Regions from separate parts of the Syntrophomonas sp. UBA1041 genome, predicted to be linked through region 2. Evidence: riboswitches for the same ligand, from Rfam matches in the RefSeq annotation. Region 2 holds a riboswitch; each other region holds the start of a gene.
The links. A riboswitch is a leader RNA that binds a small molecule or an ion and turns the genes downstream of it on or off. The one in region 2 is predicted to bind molybdenum cofactor.
Positions count from the first base shown of each region.

Region 1: linked by a shared signal. The riboswitch ahead of B2633_RS03530 (ABC transporter ATP-binding protein) and the one ahead of fdhF (formate dehydrogenase subunit alpha) in region 2 are both predicted to bind molybdenum cofactor.
Region 3: linked by a shared signal. The riboswitch ahead of fdnG (formate dehydrogenase-N subunit alpha) and the one ahead of fdhF (formate dehydrogenase subunit alpha) in region 2 are both predicted to bind molybdenum cofactor.

Region 1 covers NZ_DCEA01000016.1:24,259-30,353, forward strand. Annotated here, with positions in the region: gene tsaA (tRNA (N6-threonylcarbamoyladenosine(37)-N6)-methyltransferase TrmO) at 1-192, opposite strand, end outside; gene B2633_RS03520 (ABC transporter permease) at 213-989, opposite strand; gene B2633_RS03525 (ABC transporter substrate-binding protein) at 970-1,962, opposite strand; gene B2633_RS03530 (ABC transporter ATP-binding protein) at 1,986-2,687, opposite strand; molybdenum cofactor riboswitch at 3,123-3,241, opposite strand; gene B2633_RS03535 (stalk domain-containing protein) at 3,433-4,935, opposite strand; gene B2633_RS03540 (N-acetylmuramoyl-L-alanine amidase) at 5,088-6,095, opposite strand, start outside.
Region 2 covers NZ_DCEA01000119.1:14,059-20,153, forward strand. Annotated here, with positions in the region: gene B2633_RS17250 (ATP-binding cassette domain-containing protein) at 1-269, shown strand, start outside; gene B2633_RS17255 (4Fe-4S binding protein) at 501-1,286, opposite strand; gene B2633_RS17260 (MarR family winged helix-turn-helix transcriptional regulator) at 1,457-1,912, opposite strand; gene fdhD (formate dehydrogenase accessory sulfurtransferase FdhD) at 2,240-3,013, shown strand; molybdenum cofactor riboswitch at 3,158-3,276, shown strand; gene fdhF (formate dehydrogenase subunit alpha) at 3,424-6,095, shown strand, end outside.
Region 3 covers NZ_DCEA01000068.1:70,993-77,087, forward strand. Annotated here, with positions in the region: gene wsfD (glycan biosynthesis hexose transferase WsfD) at 1-550, opposite strand, end outside; gene B2633_RS10365 (GtrA family protein) at 781-1,209, shown strand; gene B2633_RS10370 (glycosyltransferase family 2 protein) at 1,209-2,147, shown strand; molybdenum cofactor riboswitch at 2,978-3,096, shown strand; gene fdnG (formate dehydrogenase-N subunit alpha) at 3,420-6,095, shown strand, end outside.

The DNA of each region.
Region 1 (6,095 bases), on a different contig from region 2:
GAGGTCTCTTCTGGCCTCATGAAACCACCCGATTATCCATAGATGCGAATGTTCTTCCATGCGCAGCATGGCCTCGCTGTACTGTGGAAATATCTCGATGGTAGTTTTAGGCACCTCAACCCGTACACGATCCGGCTTGAGGAAATCATTATGCACCACCCCGATCGGTTCTATCGTTATTGGAGTAATCAAATATCATCCCTCCATTTTTCCTAGTTTACTTGTTCCGCCTGCCATTTTTTAACGTATTTATGCAGTGGATTGAAGACAACGGATTCCATTATGGCTACCAGCATTATCAAGGTCAGGGTCCAGGCAAAAAGCTTGTCGGTCTCCAGATATCCGCGAGTGATAAAAATGGCGTTTCCAATCCCGTTTTGCGCTCCCAGGAGCTCGGCCATTATGGTAATGCGCAGCGATGAGGCCGCGCTGAGTGAAAAACCTGCTATGAATCCGTTGAGCAGCCCGGGCAGGTAAAGCTTAAGCATTCTGATTTTCCATGGCACCCGGTATACTTTTACCATCTGCAGGAGATTGTGGTCTATGGAGTGTATCCCTTTTACCGAATTGAGGTACATGATGGGCATCACCAGAAGCGCGGTCACAAAGATGACCTGAGTGCTGCCCTGCCCGAACCAGACCATGGCTATGACCACGAATATCACGCTGGGCGTTGCCAGGATGGCATTGATGGTCGGCATTATCATGCCGTCCAGCGAGGCTTTAATACCCCCAAACACACCGAGACAGGTACCGGTCAACACCCCCAGGGCCAGACCGGCAAGCTGTCGCTGCAGAGTCACCAACAAGCTTCTCCCCAATTCTCCGTTGCTCAGCATGCCGAAAAAAGCCTTGAGAGTGCTCAGCGGGGAAGCCACGATAAGAGGATGGGACGCCGTCGCCAGGGCCTGCCATCCCGCCATTATTATGACTATCCCCAGCAGATAATACTTCCGGTCGGTGATCACCTTAGTAATAAAAACCATCATCCGGTAGTTTCCCCCCTATAGATGCCGGGGGAGCCGTCTGGAGAAACTCATTTAAAAATGCGTTGATCTCCTGCTTGCACTCGGCACCGGCCAGGGGTTCAAGTCTGGCGTAAGTCAAAGAATTCTCGACCGCGGCAGCCTTCATTTTAGGGAAATATTTTTCTACCAGGGGCCCAGCCTGAGCAGGATTCTCATTGATCCACCCGGCCCCCTCTGCGAATTGCTTCGAGACTGCATCTACCAGCGCTTTATTCTGGGCATTGTCACCCACGACGATCAGTCCGGCCTGTGGTATACGGGCGTTATTACTCCCTACGGCTTTGCCCCATTCGACCTGCAAATCGATGGCCCGGGTCACAGTAATATTTCCTTTAAGAGCATTGGCTATGGTTATAGTAGAATTGGGTTCGTTGGACAGAGCGAGTTTTATGGCTCCGGTAGCCAGTTTTGAAGAGGCTTCTGCCATATCCATATTGATTATGGTGAGGTCTTTATCGGGGTCAAGATTATTTTTAATGAGAATGTGTCTTAATATGTTGCCGTGATAGCTGGTACCGCCGCCGGTGACGGCTATTTCTTTGCCTTTGAGATCAGCGATGGTTTTTACACTGTCATCGGCGCTCAATATATACAACATGCCCCAGACTGCAACATTGACCAGCTTTAAATCAGCCCCTTTATTATATAGCATCAGGGCATTGGTTATAGGAGTGATTGCGAACTGCGCCTGGTTGGAGGTGACCATGGCAGAGAGCTGCTCGCTGGTAACCCAGGGCACGATGACGGTCTTGTCAGCCATGTCTTTAAGGGCATTGTTCTCCACCATAGGCGCCAGGGGGTAGCTGCCTGCACCTTGAGAAGCGGCGATTTGCAGCTCCTGCATCTTCGGGGTGGTCTTTGCGCAGCCAGTTAGGCTGAGAGCCAGAGTCAATACTATTAAGCCTGCCAGTATCCTTTTTACTCCGAAGTTCATGATATCCTCCCTTTTCTCCATCATTAATTAATCAGTGCCTGGATCTTTTCGATCTGTTCAAGTCTGAATTTCATATCGCGGTCTTGCAAGGCTGTGCTTATAGAGAAGTCCAACACAATTTCGCAGGGACGGTTGCGCAGGAAGATGATCCTGTCCGCCAAGCGCACAGCTTCTTCGATATTATGGGTTACCATAATCGAGGTGCGGGGTTTAAAGGCCAGGAGTTTTACCAGGTATCTGCACATCGCCTCCCGCAATTCATCATTTAATGAGCTGAAAGGTTCATCCAGAAGCAGGATATCCGGTTCGATGGCAAACGCCCTGGCCAGGGAAACCCTCTGTTTCATGCCTCCACTCAACTGAGACGGGTAGTAAGACTGAAATCCATCCAGGCCAACCTTCAGCGCCAGTTTTTCGGAGATGCTCCTCCGTTCCCTTCTGTCCTCGGGCATCAGAGCATATAAGCCGATCTCGATGTTCTCCAAAACATTGCACCAGGGAATCAGCCGGGATTCCTGAAAAACATAAGCGATATGCTGGCTCCGGTATTGGATGCTCCCGTATTCAGGTTTTTCCAGACCGGCGATCAATTGCAAAAGGGTAGTCTTGCCAATACCTGAGGGGCCGCAGATGCACACGAACTCACCTGATCGGAATACACAAGAAAAGTTTTTAATTATTTCCAGTTTTCCATAACTTTTGCCGATATCGTTTAATTCGATCACCTGTTATCGCCTTTCCAAATTGGTGCCAAACCTCGGAAGATATTCCTATAACGCAAGGCCGCAATGGACTTTTATGTATTCGATGGATAAAAACCCGCCAACCTTTCGGTCGGAAACCCGAAACCACTGTTGCGATCTGCCATTGCCCCAATTAGCCGCCACTGCAAATGCTGTCAATCACCGAACCAGCCGCCCGCAACACCTGAATAATGCTTCAGACTCTTATACACCTCCTCTTTTAGAAATACCACGGTAGAAACTACAAAACGCCCGGCAAGAAAGAACCGCCGGGCGACAATAGCCTTATAGCATCAAGCATTAATCGGCACAGAACCTGGAGACAACTGCGACCTGCCTGCCTCTTGATAGACGACATCATAGGAAAGTTCATACTACAAATAAAGGCGAACTGCGACAAACAGTCCGCCGATAAATGGCCGATTCCGCTTATCTCCTTTCCACACTGGGAGGCAACTCAGTTTCCCAAACCACCCTGACGGCCTGATCCCCTTGGAACGCTCTTTAGGCGAAAAGGCTCGGAGACTATTCAATTATTTATTGCATTATTCGTCATTAACGGCAAAAATCCTGCCTGAGACTAAGGGACGTACCCTTTTGTCAACTTCAGCATTCCATCTCATCAAAAATTAACATACTGGTTAGATTTCTGTTGGTTTTGTCATGGTTAGACGGGTAGGCACTCACCCGGTCTTTCAAATTGCTTTAATGTATTATTTGCCGGAGCTTAATTAAGTTCAGTAGTGTTGATTAATTTAAATGTCTTAATGATCTGGTCGAACTTTTCCTCCATCGATCTATATTGTTCTATTAACTCCTGCGAAGCCTCAGGCGGAACTTGAACATCTGTGGCATGGGCGTAACCAAAATAGTACTTTTCGTTCTCTCCCAGATATCTCAGTCCGTATATATCCGCTCCCTGCTGAATAATATCCCTGGCGAATTTTTCTTTATCATAGATTTCAATTCGTCCCACCACCCCAAAAATATGTTCCGGGAGCAGGGCTTGGATCTCTTTATTAACGAAATAGATGCAGTCGCTCCCTGCCTTTATTTCAACCGCATCCATAAAATCCTGCGGTATTAGCAAGGAAAAACCGAATTTTTCATTTTCATAGCTGTTGCTTTCATAAAAGCCGTCAATAATCCCATAGCCGCTGGACTGCAGTATCTGGGTTATGAACCAGCCTTCTTTGCCATCATTGACAAGCTTCTCCACCACCAGCTTTTCTCTTGCGGTGGTATGGGGCGGGGCAGAGGTGATTTCCGGGAAAGAGAGAGTATACTCGACCCTGGTAGCCTTGACTTGATCCCGACTGTCTATGCTTATCGGCCCCACCCGGGGACTGGAACCGCCGGTGACCCAGTATGATTGACGAACATAGCTGCTTTTATCTGCTTCCTGGCGCAGTTGGGGCGACAATGCCAAATATTGCAGAGCCCCGTTGCGGGTTTGTTCACCCCGGCCCCACAATTTTATGGCTTCATCCGCACTGGCTGGAATAAGGGCATTTTCTATGCGGGCAATATCGGCTTTGATTTTGTCTAGATCGGGGGTTTGAATGAAGAACATATTGGTGGTTTGATTGTAATTGATCCGGGCATTAAACAGGTATTCCACCCAGTCCATGGGCAGGTAATAATGACCCTGACGGTTTTCGGCACTGTGTACTACCGAACTGTGTTCATAGAGACCATCATCGCTGACAATACGTATGCTGATATAATCAAAGGGCCGGGTTGGATTTGATGATCCCTCCCGGGGCAGTTCTAAAACCCATTTTTTGCTCACAGCATAGGATAGATCCAGCTCTTTGGCCCTATCCGGGAGTGGCCAGATTTGTTCATTCTGTTCGGTTGCATTTAATTGCAGAGCATTGGCATAAGAGGCCAGTTTCTCCATACTATAAAAGTCCTGCGGGGTTTTAATGGTTATTGTCCGGGTTTTTAAGTCCCATTCTACAGAACTTGCTCCCAATTGCTCAGCCGCCCAGCGGATGGGAACCATCACCTGGCCTTCTTTCATATTTGCAGCATGATCTAACGCATCCAACAAGCTGTCCAATTCGGCTTTCTGCTGTGCGCTTTCTTCAGGAGTCAGCCAGACCCCTTCATTCCTCAATTTTTCACGAGCATCATAATCGCCTTCATCCGTATTCGCTAAAACGCCTGTACTTACAGCAAAAAGCATTAATAGTAATACGATACCGGACGTTAATAGCCTTTTCATTATTTCCCTTCTTTCAATTACTTCGCTTCGTTAACCAAAAAGTCATTTCATTATGTAAATACCTATAAGTAGTTTACGGTGTCATATGGATTTATCTTACGGTAGCGATACATACTTGAAAATGATGGTTGCCGGTGATTAAGATACTGGCTTTATGGCTCTGCAGACACCATTTCATGAAGCGAAGCGATAACCCCGTCATATAGAGCCAGAGCCGCCCTGTCGCGGAATGCTTCATCCATAAGATTCTTCCGGTCCGACTCATTGGATATAAAGGCGACATCAACTATGGCTGAAGACGCATGGGTCTCCGTGAGTACCTTGAAATTTCCCTCTTTAACTCCCAGGTCTGTGGTTTGAAGCTGCTTATGCAGTTCATTTTGCAGCAGCCCGGCGAATCTTTCACTTGTCAAACCAGCGGTTTGGCGATTTTTATCTGAACAAAACGTGGTGGAGGTACCATTTACGCTCTCATCATTGGCCATCCCAGTATGAATATTAAGAAATAGGGCCGCATTTTTTTCATTGGCCATGCTGATACGCTCGTCCAGGCTCAGTCCACGGTCGTCTTTTCGCGTTATCTCAACCGGTATTCCTGATGTTTTTAGCATCTCATACAATTTAAGTGAAATCTTCAGATTCAAATCCTTTTCTTTCACTTCAACCAGGCTGTTGTCTGTTACATCGAAAGGGTAAGTGCCGCCAAAATCGTCTCCCCCATGGGCAGGATCAATCACGACCAGTTTATTTTTTATGCGCGCATCGTACACCATTGTTGTGACATTTGTTGTGACATTGTCCGAAGCAGGCTTCTCATTAGAATTGGGATTGGTGATGTCGACACACCCACCCAGGATTACTGCTCCGCTAATGAATGATATCAACAGCGCTATGGAGATCAGCATATTGGATTTTGCCTTTTTGCTATACTTCATGATTGCCACCAGCCTTTCTTTTAGAGTGGCTTTTTCTTCACTCATCGTAGCCTGCAGGGCCCCCGGGGGATATTTGTGATCTGCGACTACCGATATCAATGTATCGCCATAGGCCTGTTTTTCATCAGCATCAAGGTTCCTGATAACCGCTTCATCACAGGAGAGTTCACAGGCATGATCGATTTCCCTTTTGATAAAACACATCAGGGGATTAAACCAATGCAG
Region 2 (6,095 bases):
CCGAACCCAGGCTCTTGCTGCTGGACGAACCATTTAGCAGTCTGGATCAGCAGGCTCATGTGAGCTTGAGGGACACCATTCGAGAACTGCATGCTCAATGGAATATTCCCGTAATTGTTGTCACCCACGATCAAGGAGACGCTGAACAACTAGGCCATACCGTGATCACGCTCGATCGGGGGGCCCAGATTGCGGCGGGGCAATATCCCGGCACAAGCGGTGATAATCCCCGCCAACCAAGTTTTTATGCGGGTCGACTATCTCAATAGTCTATACTGTGGCCCGGCGTTATTAATCAGTGCCAGTCCATGGGGGTTAAGGGCTGTCCTTGAAAAGATAGAGCAGACCTTATCGTTTTGCATCGTTAACGCTGATCATTTCCCCAAACAATCTTCCATAGCACCCTTTTCTATCTTATCGTGAAGGGGGATACCGATTAAGGTATCTCCCTTTGCGATCATTATGTTTGTTAAGCCAATGGGTTGAAAGAAACCCTATATCTATTGTCCAATGGGGCAGGTGCTGAGGCAATTGAAACAGCAATACTGAAAACCGATTAATTGGGCCTGATAAAGGCGCCAGTAGTGATCGTCCAGCAGCAGCTTTTTCTGTTCCTCCACACTGCTTTCGGACATTTTGCTCCAGAAACCGATGGAAGCGCCCAGCCCATAAGGCTGAGAGTTCCTCAGGCATCTGTTAACATTTGTTTGGCCTTCTTCATCCAGCGCCCCAACCGGGCAGCTTTCCACACAAATGTCACAATAGGTGCAGAGCTCGTCTTCGATCTTGGGGTCTGAATCAAAATCAAGCGTACTCAAGACCGCGGTGAATACTATTCGGCTGCCATACCTGGGGTGCAAGAGGAGATTGTTCCTCCCGAACACGCCCAGTCCCGCTGCATGGGCAGCATGGCGCAGGGATACCTCACCAACCGCACCGCCGGTTCTTTTACTCATTTCCAGGGGATAAGAGACAGGTACAGTCATGGCCTGATCACCGAATTCCTTTTCCAGCAGGCGGGCCAGTTTATAATTGCAGGAACGCGAGAATTCCATGAGATCCAGTCTTCCGTTCATGGCAATCTGCATATTGGTGCTGGCGCAAGTGCTTAACTCCTTATATGCCAAGACCACGATAGAACGAGCCTGGGGGAAAAAGTCTGTAACCACCGGAGATTTGGGACTATCATAGTCTTTCAGATTGGCGAACCCAATATCGTCCACTCCAACATTGCGCATAAATGTTTTAATCCTCTTTTTGGCTGCGCTTAAATCCAAATTGTTCAAGTTAGTTACCTCCCCAATTCTATTAACCTGTAAATCAGTTCCAAAACATCAGAGCCCGATCCCATTCTATTTACATATCTCACGGGCACCCCCTTTACCGAATATATGTCAGCTTGAGCAGTCATCCCAAGAGAAACAGTGTATATACACATAATATGTTAAAAAATATCTTATAATTCCGTACGGTTTATTCTCCTCAAGCTGGAAAGAAAATCTTTAACCCATTCCTGACCTAATTGTTTCTCCACCTCGGATTGAGCTTGCTGCCAAAACGGTATGGCTTGATCGATAGCCAGTCTGCCCTCTGCGGTCAGGCTGATACGTTGTTCGCGGCGATCCTCGCCGCTGCCTAGGCGCAGCAAGCCTTTCTGCGCCAGCAGACGCACATTTCTGCTCAGAGTGGTGCGGTCCATTCCCAGCTGCCGGGCTAATTGTGAAACCGTTGCAGATTCCAGCAAAAGAACATTCATCAGTAAGGAAAACTGAGTTGTCTTTAGTCCGCAAGGACTCAAGACCCGGTCATAATAGGAAGTTAACATCCGAGTCGTTTTGCGGATATTATAAAAAACGCAGGCCCGGCCCATGGCTGCGGCCATTTTCTTGTCATTATCGTCCTGGGCTGACATGCCAACACCTCATTTTTGGTTATAGAAAGCGAGACGGGTATATCTATTGATATGAGTATATACACATATTATGCTATTTGACAACATATCTTTTTGATGCCTGGCGCCCATTTGTTACAAGATGAAGTAGAGGGAGTCCATCATTATGGCTTCAGTTTACTCTGGACTGAATATTATTGGGGAACGGGTTCTGCTGTTTGATCTGCACCCAATAGCCTGGATACTTATGAACAAGTATGATTAAATTATGCTAACCAACCCTTTTCAAAAAGCACCGGGAGCACTTGGCAAACGAAAAGACGTCAGAGCAATGGGGAGGCGGCAAACATGGATAAAAAGGAGTTGACTGAGTACAGGGAGGTTGTTGCTTTTGATCAAGGCCAGGTTAAACCGAGCCTGGAACCCCTGGTTACGGAGAGATACCTTAAGATAAAGCTCAATGGTGAGGAAGTGGTCAGATTGGCTTCTTCACCTCATGCCGGACGGGAACTGGCTGCCGGGTATCTTATCAGTGAAGGGATCATAGAACCATCCGGCCAATTATTGAGTTTAACCGAGTCGAAGGACGATGGGGTAGATATTGTCATCGAGGGGCAGCCCGGAAATTATACTGAATCGATTAAAACCATCAATACCTGCATAGGTCGGGGCTATGGGGTATTAAAGCCCTTGATGAAGCAGCCCCCGGGTCAGGGCCTTTTTACACCCGGGCAATTACTGGCGATAATCAGCGAACTGGATGAGAAATCATATACTTTCAAAAAGACCGGCGGAGTTCACAGTGCCGGATTGGGCGGGCCAGAGGGTTTGATCAAACGCTTCGAGGATATCGGCCGGCATAACGCAGTGGACAAGGTGTTCGGCTATGCTTTTCTAAACAAGATTCCACTCCATGATAAGTGTCTGGTTTTAAGCGGGCGGGTGGCTTTTGAAATCCTTCAGAAGGCTGCCTACAACCGGATACCCTTTATCCTGTCACGATCGGCTCCAACCCTCTTAACGGTTGATCGGGCCAGGGAGCTGGGTATCACCGTGGTCGGCTTTGCTCGCGGCGAACGCTTCAATGTTTACAGTCATCCGGAACGGGTCTGTTTTGGCTAGCTTCTCACCAAGGGATGACAGGAACTTCAGGGGGGAGGAGCCCCATCCTTTTTGCTTGGGAAATAATTATCCCTAGCAGGAGTTTTAAGAAAAATGTCTAATATACAGGTAATAGAGAAAACGCCCCAGTTTTAATTTTAAATTTAATACTTAATACTCCGAGTTGCTGAGCCTAAAGCAAATGCTATGGCTCCTCAACCGTTGGGTAGGCCGGGAAACAGGCCTGCCTCCCGTGCTTGGAAAGGAGTTAGTCTTCAATATTAATATTGAAGGCTGGTGTTTGTCGGATCATGGTCAGAATTAAGTGTCTTTTTCTGATCTTTAAGCGGGCAAATGCAAAAACCTCCTGTTTCTAAAGCAGGAGGTTTTTTGTGTTTATATCTGTCCAAAAAACGAAAGGGGTGAAGGTTTTGGAAATGGTAACTATTGTGATGAACGGAAAGGAGGTTCAGGTTCCGGCAGGAAGCACTATTTTGCAGGCTGCGGATATGGTTGGGATTGATATACCACGGTTTTGTTATGATCCCGATTTGAGTCCGCTGGGGGCATGCCGCATGTGCGTAGTCGAAGTGAAAGGCAATCGTCTATTGCCCGCGGCGTGTGTTACTCCGGTTTACCCGGGGATGGAAGTAGACACCGAATCAGAATCAGTGGTTGAAGCCCGTAAAACCATACTGGAATTGTTGGTGGCCAACCATCCCTTGGATTGTATGACCTGCGAAAAAATGGGGGATTGCAAGCTGGCTGAATACTGTTATCGCTATGGCGTTAAAGAGAGCAGTTTTGCCGGGGAAAGGCACCACTACGCTGTTGATGCCAGCAATCCTTTTATTGTCAGGGACCTGAACAAATGTATCCTGTGCGGCGCTTGCGTTCGCGCCTGTGAGGAGATGACTGGTCAGGACAACCTGTCTTTCCTGTATCGGGGCTTTGACCGCAAAGCCACTACTGCTGCGGATGTGGATTATATCGAATCAGACTGTGTTTTCTGCGGGCAGTGCGTGGCCGTGTGCCCGACCGGGGCTTTAACCGAGAAGAGTATGGCCGGTCAGGGACGGCGCTGGGAATATGAACGGATCAGAACCACCTGCCCGTTCTGCGGTACCGGATGCAACTTTGACCTGGCGCTTAAAGACGGTAAAATACATGGCGTGCTATCCAGCCCCGAAAGCACCGTGAATGGGCGTATGTTGTGCGTTAAAGGCCGTTTCGGATGGGATTTCATCTATAATGAAAACCGCCTCACTACACCGCTCATCAAAAAAGAGGGTCAATTCGTTCCCGCCAGCTGGGATGAAGCCTTCGATGTAATCGCTGCCCGTTTAAATGACATTAAGGCAAAATATGGACCGGACGCTTTTGCTGCCTTAAGTTCAGCCCGTTGTACCAATGAGGAGAATTTCCTGGTGCAGAAGTTTGCCCGCGCGGCAATGGGAACCAATAATGTGGACCATTGCGCCCGTACCTGACACGCGCCCACTGTAGCCGGTCTGGCTACCACTTTTGGAAGCGGCGCGATGACCAACCCCATAAACGAAATCACCGAACAAGCCCAGATGATGCTGCTGGTCGGGACCAATGCCACTGAAGCCCATCCGGTCATCGGATACAAAATGCGCCAGGCGGCGCGCAACGGGGCCAAGCTGGTGGTATGTGACCCGCGCCATATCGATCTGGTCGACGAAGCCGATCACTGGCTGAGGCTAAAACCAGGAACTGATATTCCACTGCTTAATGGCTTAATGCACATCATTATCAAAGAAGGCCTGGAAGACAAGGCCTTTATCGCCGAAAGAACCGAAAACTATGAAGAATTGAAAGAAATCGTGGCTGCTTACACACCGGAACATGTCTCCGAGCTGACCGGAGTGCCGGTGGAGGATCTATACAGCGTGGCTCGCTTATATGCCACCACTGACCGGGCCATGATATTCTATACCCTGGGGATCACAGAGCATATCTGCGGAACCCGCAATGTTATGAGCATTGCCAACCTGGCCATGTTGACCGGTCATCTGGGCCGTCCTGGCACCGGGGTATGCCCGATGCGCGGACAGAACAATGTCCAGGGCGCCTGTGACATGGGGGCCTTGCCCAATGTATATTCAGGTTATCAGGCGGTTACAGTAGACGCCAATCGTGAGAAATTCGAAAAGGCCTGGAACGTCTCACTGCCTGCCAAGGTAGGGTTAAAGATTCCGGAGATGTTCGAAGCTGCTCACCACGGGAGCGTCAAGGCGATGTATATTCTGGGCGAGAACCCGGTGTTGACCGATCCCAATGCCAACCACATTAAGGAGGCCCTGGCCAACCTGGAATTTCTGGTGGTACAGGAACTATTCCTCACCGAAACGGCTCAGTTCGCGGATGTGATTCTGCCGGCAGCCAGTTTTGCTGAATGTGACGGCACCTTTACCAATACCGAACGCCGCGTCCAAAGGGTGCGCAAAGCCATTGAACCCATTCCCGGCCAGGCCAACTGGCAGACCATCTGTCAGATGGTTAGCAGGATCGGATATCCCATGGCTTATGACCATCCCCACGACATATGGAAGGAAATGGCAGGAATGTCACCTTCTATGACGGGCATCAATTACGATCGCCTGGAAAAAGAAAGCCTGCAATGGCCCTGTCCGACCCTCGAACATCCCGGAACTCCCTTCCTGCACGCCGGTAAGTTTACCCGCGGATTGGGACTTTTCCAGCCCTCTGAACATGTACCCCCGGGCGAAGTGCCTGACCAGGAATACCCCTATCTGTTGTCAACCGGCCGTATCCTGTTCCATTACAATGTCACCACCCCGTATTCAGGCGGGATCAGCAGTGTGTGGGATAAAGAAATGGCCGAAGTGAACCCCTCTGATGCGGAAAAACTGGGCATTCAAACCGGAAATCTGGTCAAGGTCACCTCGCGGCGCGGACAAGTTACCACCGCAGTGAAAGTGACCGATCGGGTATTGCCCGGCGTGATCTGGATGTCCTTCCATTATGCCTCGACTCCGACCAATGAACTTACCAGCGCGGTATTAGACCCGACCACGGGCACCGGTGAATACAAAGTATGCGCTGTGAAGATCGAAGC
Region 3 (6,095 bases), on a different contig from region 2:
AAAGCCATGCCGCGATATACAACGCCAGTGTGGTTATCATCATGGGCTCCCCGTACAAACTGTTGAACCACACCAGGTAATTGCCGTCCAAAAACACAAAAAAGGCTATCAATACGAATAACGTTAATTTCAACCGGTTTTTCACATTAAGGTGCTTGAATATTACATAAAAGGCGCACGAGTACATGATTACATAGGCAGCAGCCAAATATGCGGTTTTAAAAGTATCCTTTCCCAATAACAGGCATATTGAGTTTATCAAAGTGATCAGATAAGCCATGCTGGTGGCGCTTAGGCGCTTAAGCAGGTTGGGGGCGCTGACCGCAGAGATTCTGTATTCGGTTACCGGGTAGTCCAGGAACCTGACAAAACCGGGGTCATTAATCTGCTCCGGTTTGAGTTCCAGGCCGGAAACATTCATGACCCTGTCAAAATCGCCCTGATCGGCTACCCCGGGCTGAGGGCTTTGGCAAAGCACGTAGGCTATGATCAATAAACCCACCAGCCCCAATACGACCCATAAATACTTCAACAAATTATATCTTCTCATCTCAACCTTCTTCTATTTCTAAAAAACCTTATGCAAATCTAAACCAAGCAATTTTTCCGGGCGCTGCCCGTCACAGGTCAGATAAAGGGCAAAACCGGCATACAAGTTCAAACAAATACTATGCATAGTTTATCCATTTATGGGAAAAATACACTAGTAGTCTACAGAATTGCTCAGACACAGATTGGATTGATTCAAATTGAGTTTTAACCGAGAAGGTTTGTGGATATATGCAGGTTGAGGCCAAATATCAGAAATATAAGATTCTGGTTTTATATCTGGGGTACGGCGGCCTTACCACACTGATCAATATATTGGCCTATTCCGGCCTGGCCAAACTGGCGGGTTTACCTTACCTGAAGGCCAATCTCATAGCCTGGATCTTGTCGGTATTATTCGCTTATGCCACCAATCATCTCTTTGTTTTTGAGAGCAAAGCCCGGGGGTTGTTTCCCATTTTGGGACAATGTCTGGCCTTTTTTGGCTGCCGCCTGTTCTCCGGTCTGCTGGACATGACAATAATGTATGTGATGATCGATGTGCTTCACTCCAATGATTTATTGACCAAAATAATCTCCAATATAATCGTGGTCATATCCAATTACCTGTTTAGCAAGCACATAGTATTTCAAGATAAAGGTCAAGGAGAAGTGCTGTAATGAAACAAATATCGATTGTAGTGCCCTGTTATAATGAACAGGAGGTTTTGCCATATTTCTATGCCGAGGTGTCAAAACTGGCTGCGGATATGGCGTTTGTGGCATTTGAATTCGTTTTTGTCGATGACGGTTCACAGGACTGCACCCTGCCCCTAATTAAAGATTTACAGCGCCGGGATCAGCGGGTTAAATATCTGTCTTTTTCTCGTAATTTCGGAAAAGAATCGGCCATCTATGCGGGTCTTAAAAACGCCCGGGGTGATTATGTGGCTATCATGGATGCTGACCTGCAGGATCCGCCCATGCTGATCAAGGATATGTACCTTATCATAAAGCATGAAGGCTATGACTGTGTTGCCACCAGAAGAACCACCCGCAAAGGCGAGCCGCCGGTGAGGTCGTTTTTCGCCAGGCAATTCTACCGCATAATCAATACTATCTCCAATATTGAATTGGTGGATGGAGCCCGGGATTTCAGGCTGATGAGCCGCCAAATGGTGGATTCCATTCTGCAGATCTGTGAATATAACCGTTTTTCCAAAGGTATTTTCGCCTGGGTAGGTTTTAAAACCAAGTGGATGGAATATGACAATCAGGAAAGAGCTGCCGGCCAGACTAAATGGTCGTTTTGGAAGCTCTATTCTTATTCACTGGATGGGATCATGGCCTTTTCCACCACTCCGTTGGCGTTGTCTTCGGTGATAGGATTGGTTTTTTTCTTGGTATCTTTTGTAATGATTGTAGCCATGGCCGCTAAATACCTATTATGGGGCGGTTCTATATACGGGTGGCCCTTTATGGTCTGTATTCTGCTGTTTATTACCGGGATTCAGCTGTTTTGCACCGGCATAGTCGGCCAATATGTTTCCAGAACCTATTTGGAAACCAAGCGCAGGCCCATTTACATCGTCAAGGAATACAGTGACGAATGCCACTGAAGCCAAGAATCAATTGGTATTAATAAGAAATTTACGGGTTAGCCGGCAAATCTTAACCGTAGTTAACGAGTAATATGTTACATCCCCGTTTATCAATATTAAGCGGGGATTTATTTTCGCTCACTATCAGTTTACTTAAATATAGCGAACCAGCTCTAACCGCCTTTTATCATTGGCTGATTCGTGCCATTTTTTCCGCATATGCATTTAGATGATTAAAATTTATGTTGAGGCATTACCAGCCCTTGCAACGTTGCGTATCCTCCTCATGTATGATTCAGTGGGGATTACGCTTGCCTGCCGTCAAGGGTGAAACGCCCCTCCCCTCCATCTCGGGAGGGTTTGTTGTTGTTAGCATATATAATGTTTGGTTATATATAATATTATTAGAAGGAATATAAATTTATATGCAGAACTATAATAGTTGGTGCAATGAATTCATTTTTCCGCTTATAAACAAATGCTTTTATTAAGCTGAAATGTTTTCATTATTCCAGCCGCTAAGATAACGGTATTAAAGGAGGTGAGAAAGTGCTTTCAAGTGCAGGGTTTATGTCAACCACAAAGCGTTTAATGTGACATGCTTCATATGAACCGGTGGTTCGTTTTGTTTCAAACTACAGTGCCAAAAATGGAGAATTAAACCAATGGGAGCCTTTCTCAACCTATCCGCTATGCCGGTATGACTGCTTTTCATTCTAATACCAGCTACTGGCCCGGTTGAAGGTGATGAATCCATATAGCCTTTCAGGAATTTGCTCTCCTATGTTCACTGTTGAAACAGTACTGCTTTAACCCTGTATACTCGCATAATAGTCAAAATTTAATATGTCTTACGCTGACTCCAGAGCTGATTCCCCTAAAGCGACAGCCATTGGGGATTTAGCCGCGGTAAATCTGGAAACGGTTTTATCTCCCTTGCTTGGAAAAGAGTCATCTACCGGAACAGTTTTCTCAGTCTCCAAGATCTGATTATGAAGGTTATGAGTCCTGAGGCAAACTGCTACTTCATTCTTGGCTTTTCAGGCAAGGAGGAAGCCGCACCAAACTGCGGCTTTATGGTCAGTGTACATCCTGTGACCAGCCTCCTGATTAAAGTTAGGAGGTTTTCGTTTTAGGGCGGACACCTTAAAAAGTTTGGTCAGGACCGCATAGCAAGATTCGCAGGCTTAATAATTTTAGTGACAAGCTAGTCCAAATGTAATCTAGAATCTCACAATGGCAGTAATCATCATTCCTTTGCATCGCAATGATTTGAATGGGGGGAAGAGAATGAACGGCAAAATAACCCGCCGTCAGTTTATAAAAAGAGGCGGAGCTACGGTTGCAGCTGCAAGTTTAGGGTCGGCTTTGGGTTTTAATCTCATTGTTTCTGCAGCGGTAATCAAAGAACTGCGCACAAAAAATGTTAGTCCGGTACCAACTGTTTGTCCTTATTGCGGTTCTGGATGCGGTCTGGTAGTTTATGCGGAAAAAAAGGATGATAAATTTGTTAAGTTATTGAGCGTGGTTGGAGACCCTGATAATCCGGTTAATGAAGGATGCGCCTGTCCCAAAGGTTCAGCCATGTTTAATCTGAGAGAAATATATGAACCTGAAACCGGAAAGCAGATCATCAATCCCAGGAGGGTAGCAAAGCCTTTATACAGGGCTCCTGGATCAGAGAAATGGGAAGAAAAAGAGTGGGATTGGATTTTGGATGAAATCGCCCAGCGGATCAAGCAGACCCGCGATGAGAGTTTCATTCACAAAGAGACATTGTCTGATGGAAGTGAAGTAATCGTTAACCGGACCGAAAAAATAGCCTCAATTGGAGGATCAGCCCTGGACAATGAGGAATGCTATCTACTATCCAAGATGATGCGCTCGCTGGGTGTAGTTTACCTGGAAACTCAGGCCCGGCTCTGCCATTCACCATCTGTGGGCGGCCTGGCTCCTTCCTTCGGACGAGGAGTGATGACCAACTCCATGATTGACATGAAAAATACCAACTGTGCTTTAATCATGGGCAGCAACTTGGCCGAAAACCATCCCATCGGTATGAAATGGCTGAACAAGGGGCGTTTTGATCCTAAACGCCAGACCAAAATAATCAGTGTAGATCCCCGTTTCACACGAACTGCCGCAGTGGCCGATCTTTATTGTCCTATGCGTTCTGGCACCGATATCGCCTTCCTGGGCGGCATGATCAAGTATATTCTGGACAACGAGCTCTATCACCATGATTATGTGGTCAATTATACCAATGCAGCTTTCCTTGTCAGAGATGATTATGAGTTTAAAGACGGTTTCTTTTCCGGTTGGAACGAAACTAAGCAAAGTTACGATGTTAGCAGCTGGGATTATCAATACGATGAAAACAACAATATCTTGAAGGATGAAACCCTGCAGCACCCGCGTAGCGTTTTCCAACTCATGAAGCAACACTATTCTCGTTATGACATCGATACGGTATGCAAAATAACCGGATCTCCCCAAAGCAAGTACCGGGAGGTCTTGAAAATGTTTTGCGCAACTTCTGCTCCGGATAAGACGGGCTGCATATGCTATGCCATGGGAATTACCCAGCATACGGTGGGTAGTGAAAACATCCGGGCTTTTGCCATTGTACAGTTATTGTTGGGAAATATCGGACGCCCCGGTGGAGGAATCAATGCCTTGCGCGGTGAAAACAACGTTCAAGGCGCCACCGACATGGCTTTGCTGTATCACATTCTGCCCGGCTATATCGATTCACCCACTGACAGCGCTGATTATAAAGATCTCATTTCTTATATCCGCAAGACCACCCCGGGTGCAGGCAATCTGCAATTCAGCAATTTGAAAGAATTCCGGGCTTTGGCAGCGTCTGGCATCAAACATTCCGGCTGGCGAATACACACTTCCAAGTGGATTGTCAGTCTGCTCAAGGCCTGGTATGGGGATGCCGCTACCGAAGACAACGATTTTGCATATCACTATATACCCAAACGTCAGGATACCAAAAATTATTCGCACATCGGCTTATTCGAAGCCATGCACAGAGGCGAAATCGATGGCCTGTTCGTAAACGGCTCCAATCCGGTAGTGGGCGGCCCCAATGCCAATAAGGAGCAGGAAGCTCTCACTAAACTTAAATGGTTTGTCTGCATCGATCTGTGGCTACACGAAACCGCCGAATTCTGGAGCCACAAAGCCTGGGAAAGACCGGTAGAGAATGAAAAGGTAAAGCAGCTCACTCCACAAGACATTCAGACTGAAGCTTTCTTCCTGCCAGCCGCAGCTGTCTATGAAAAAGAAGGCACAGCTGCTTCCACCAGCCGGATGGTTCAGTTCCGCTGGAAGGGTGCTGACCCGGTCGGTGAATCCAAAGCCGACCTGTGGATTTATAATGAGCTGGTCAAACGAGTTCAAAAGCTCTATGAAGGCAGTACCCGTTCTGAAGACGAACCCATCACCAAATTAACCTGGGATTATGATGGTCAACATGGCGAAGAAGAACCCGATATTATGAAAGTGGCCAATGAATTGTGCGGCTTCCAGGTAGCCAGCGGCAAGCCTGTTGAGGGTTTTGCCCTGTTGAAAGATGACGGTTCCACCACCTGCGGGTGCTGGGTATACTGCGGAGCCACCACCTGGAAAGATGGCAAGATGTTTTATAAAGCACAGTCACGTAAGAAAGAAGATCCCGGTAATTTGGGCCTGTTTCCCGAGTGGGGCTGGGCCTGGCCGATGAACCGCCGTATTGTTTACAACCGCTGCTCGGTGCAGCCTGATGGCATTAACCCCTGGCCCGGCGATGATGACCGCAGGTTGGTTTGGTGGGATGCCGGCGCCGATGCCGGCGGTTCCTGGACCGGCCTGGACGTACCAGACATTAGCAAGACTACCGGACCTGACAAGCCGGCTTTTAATGATCCATTTATCATGCGTCCTGAAGGCAAAGGCTGCATCTTCGCCGCCAAAACC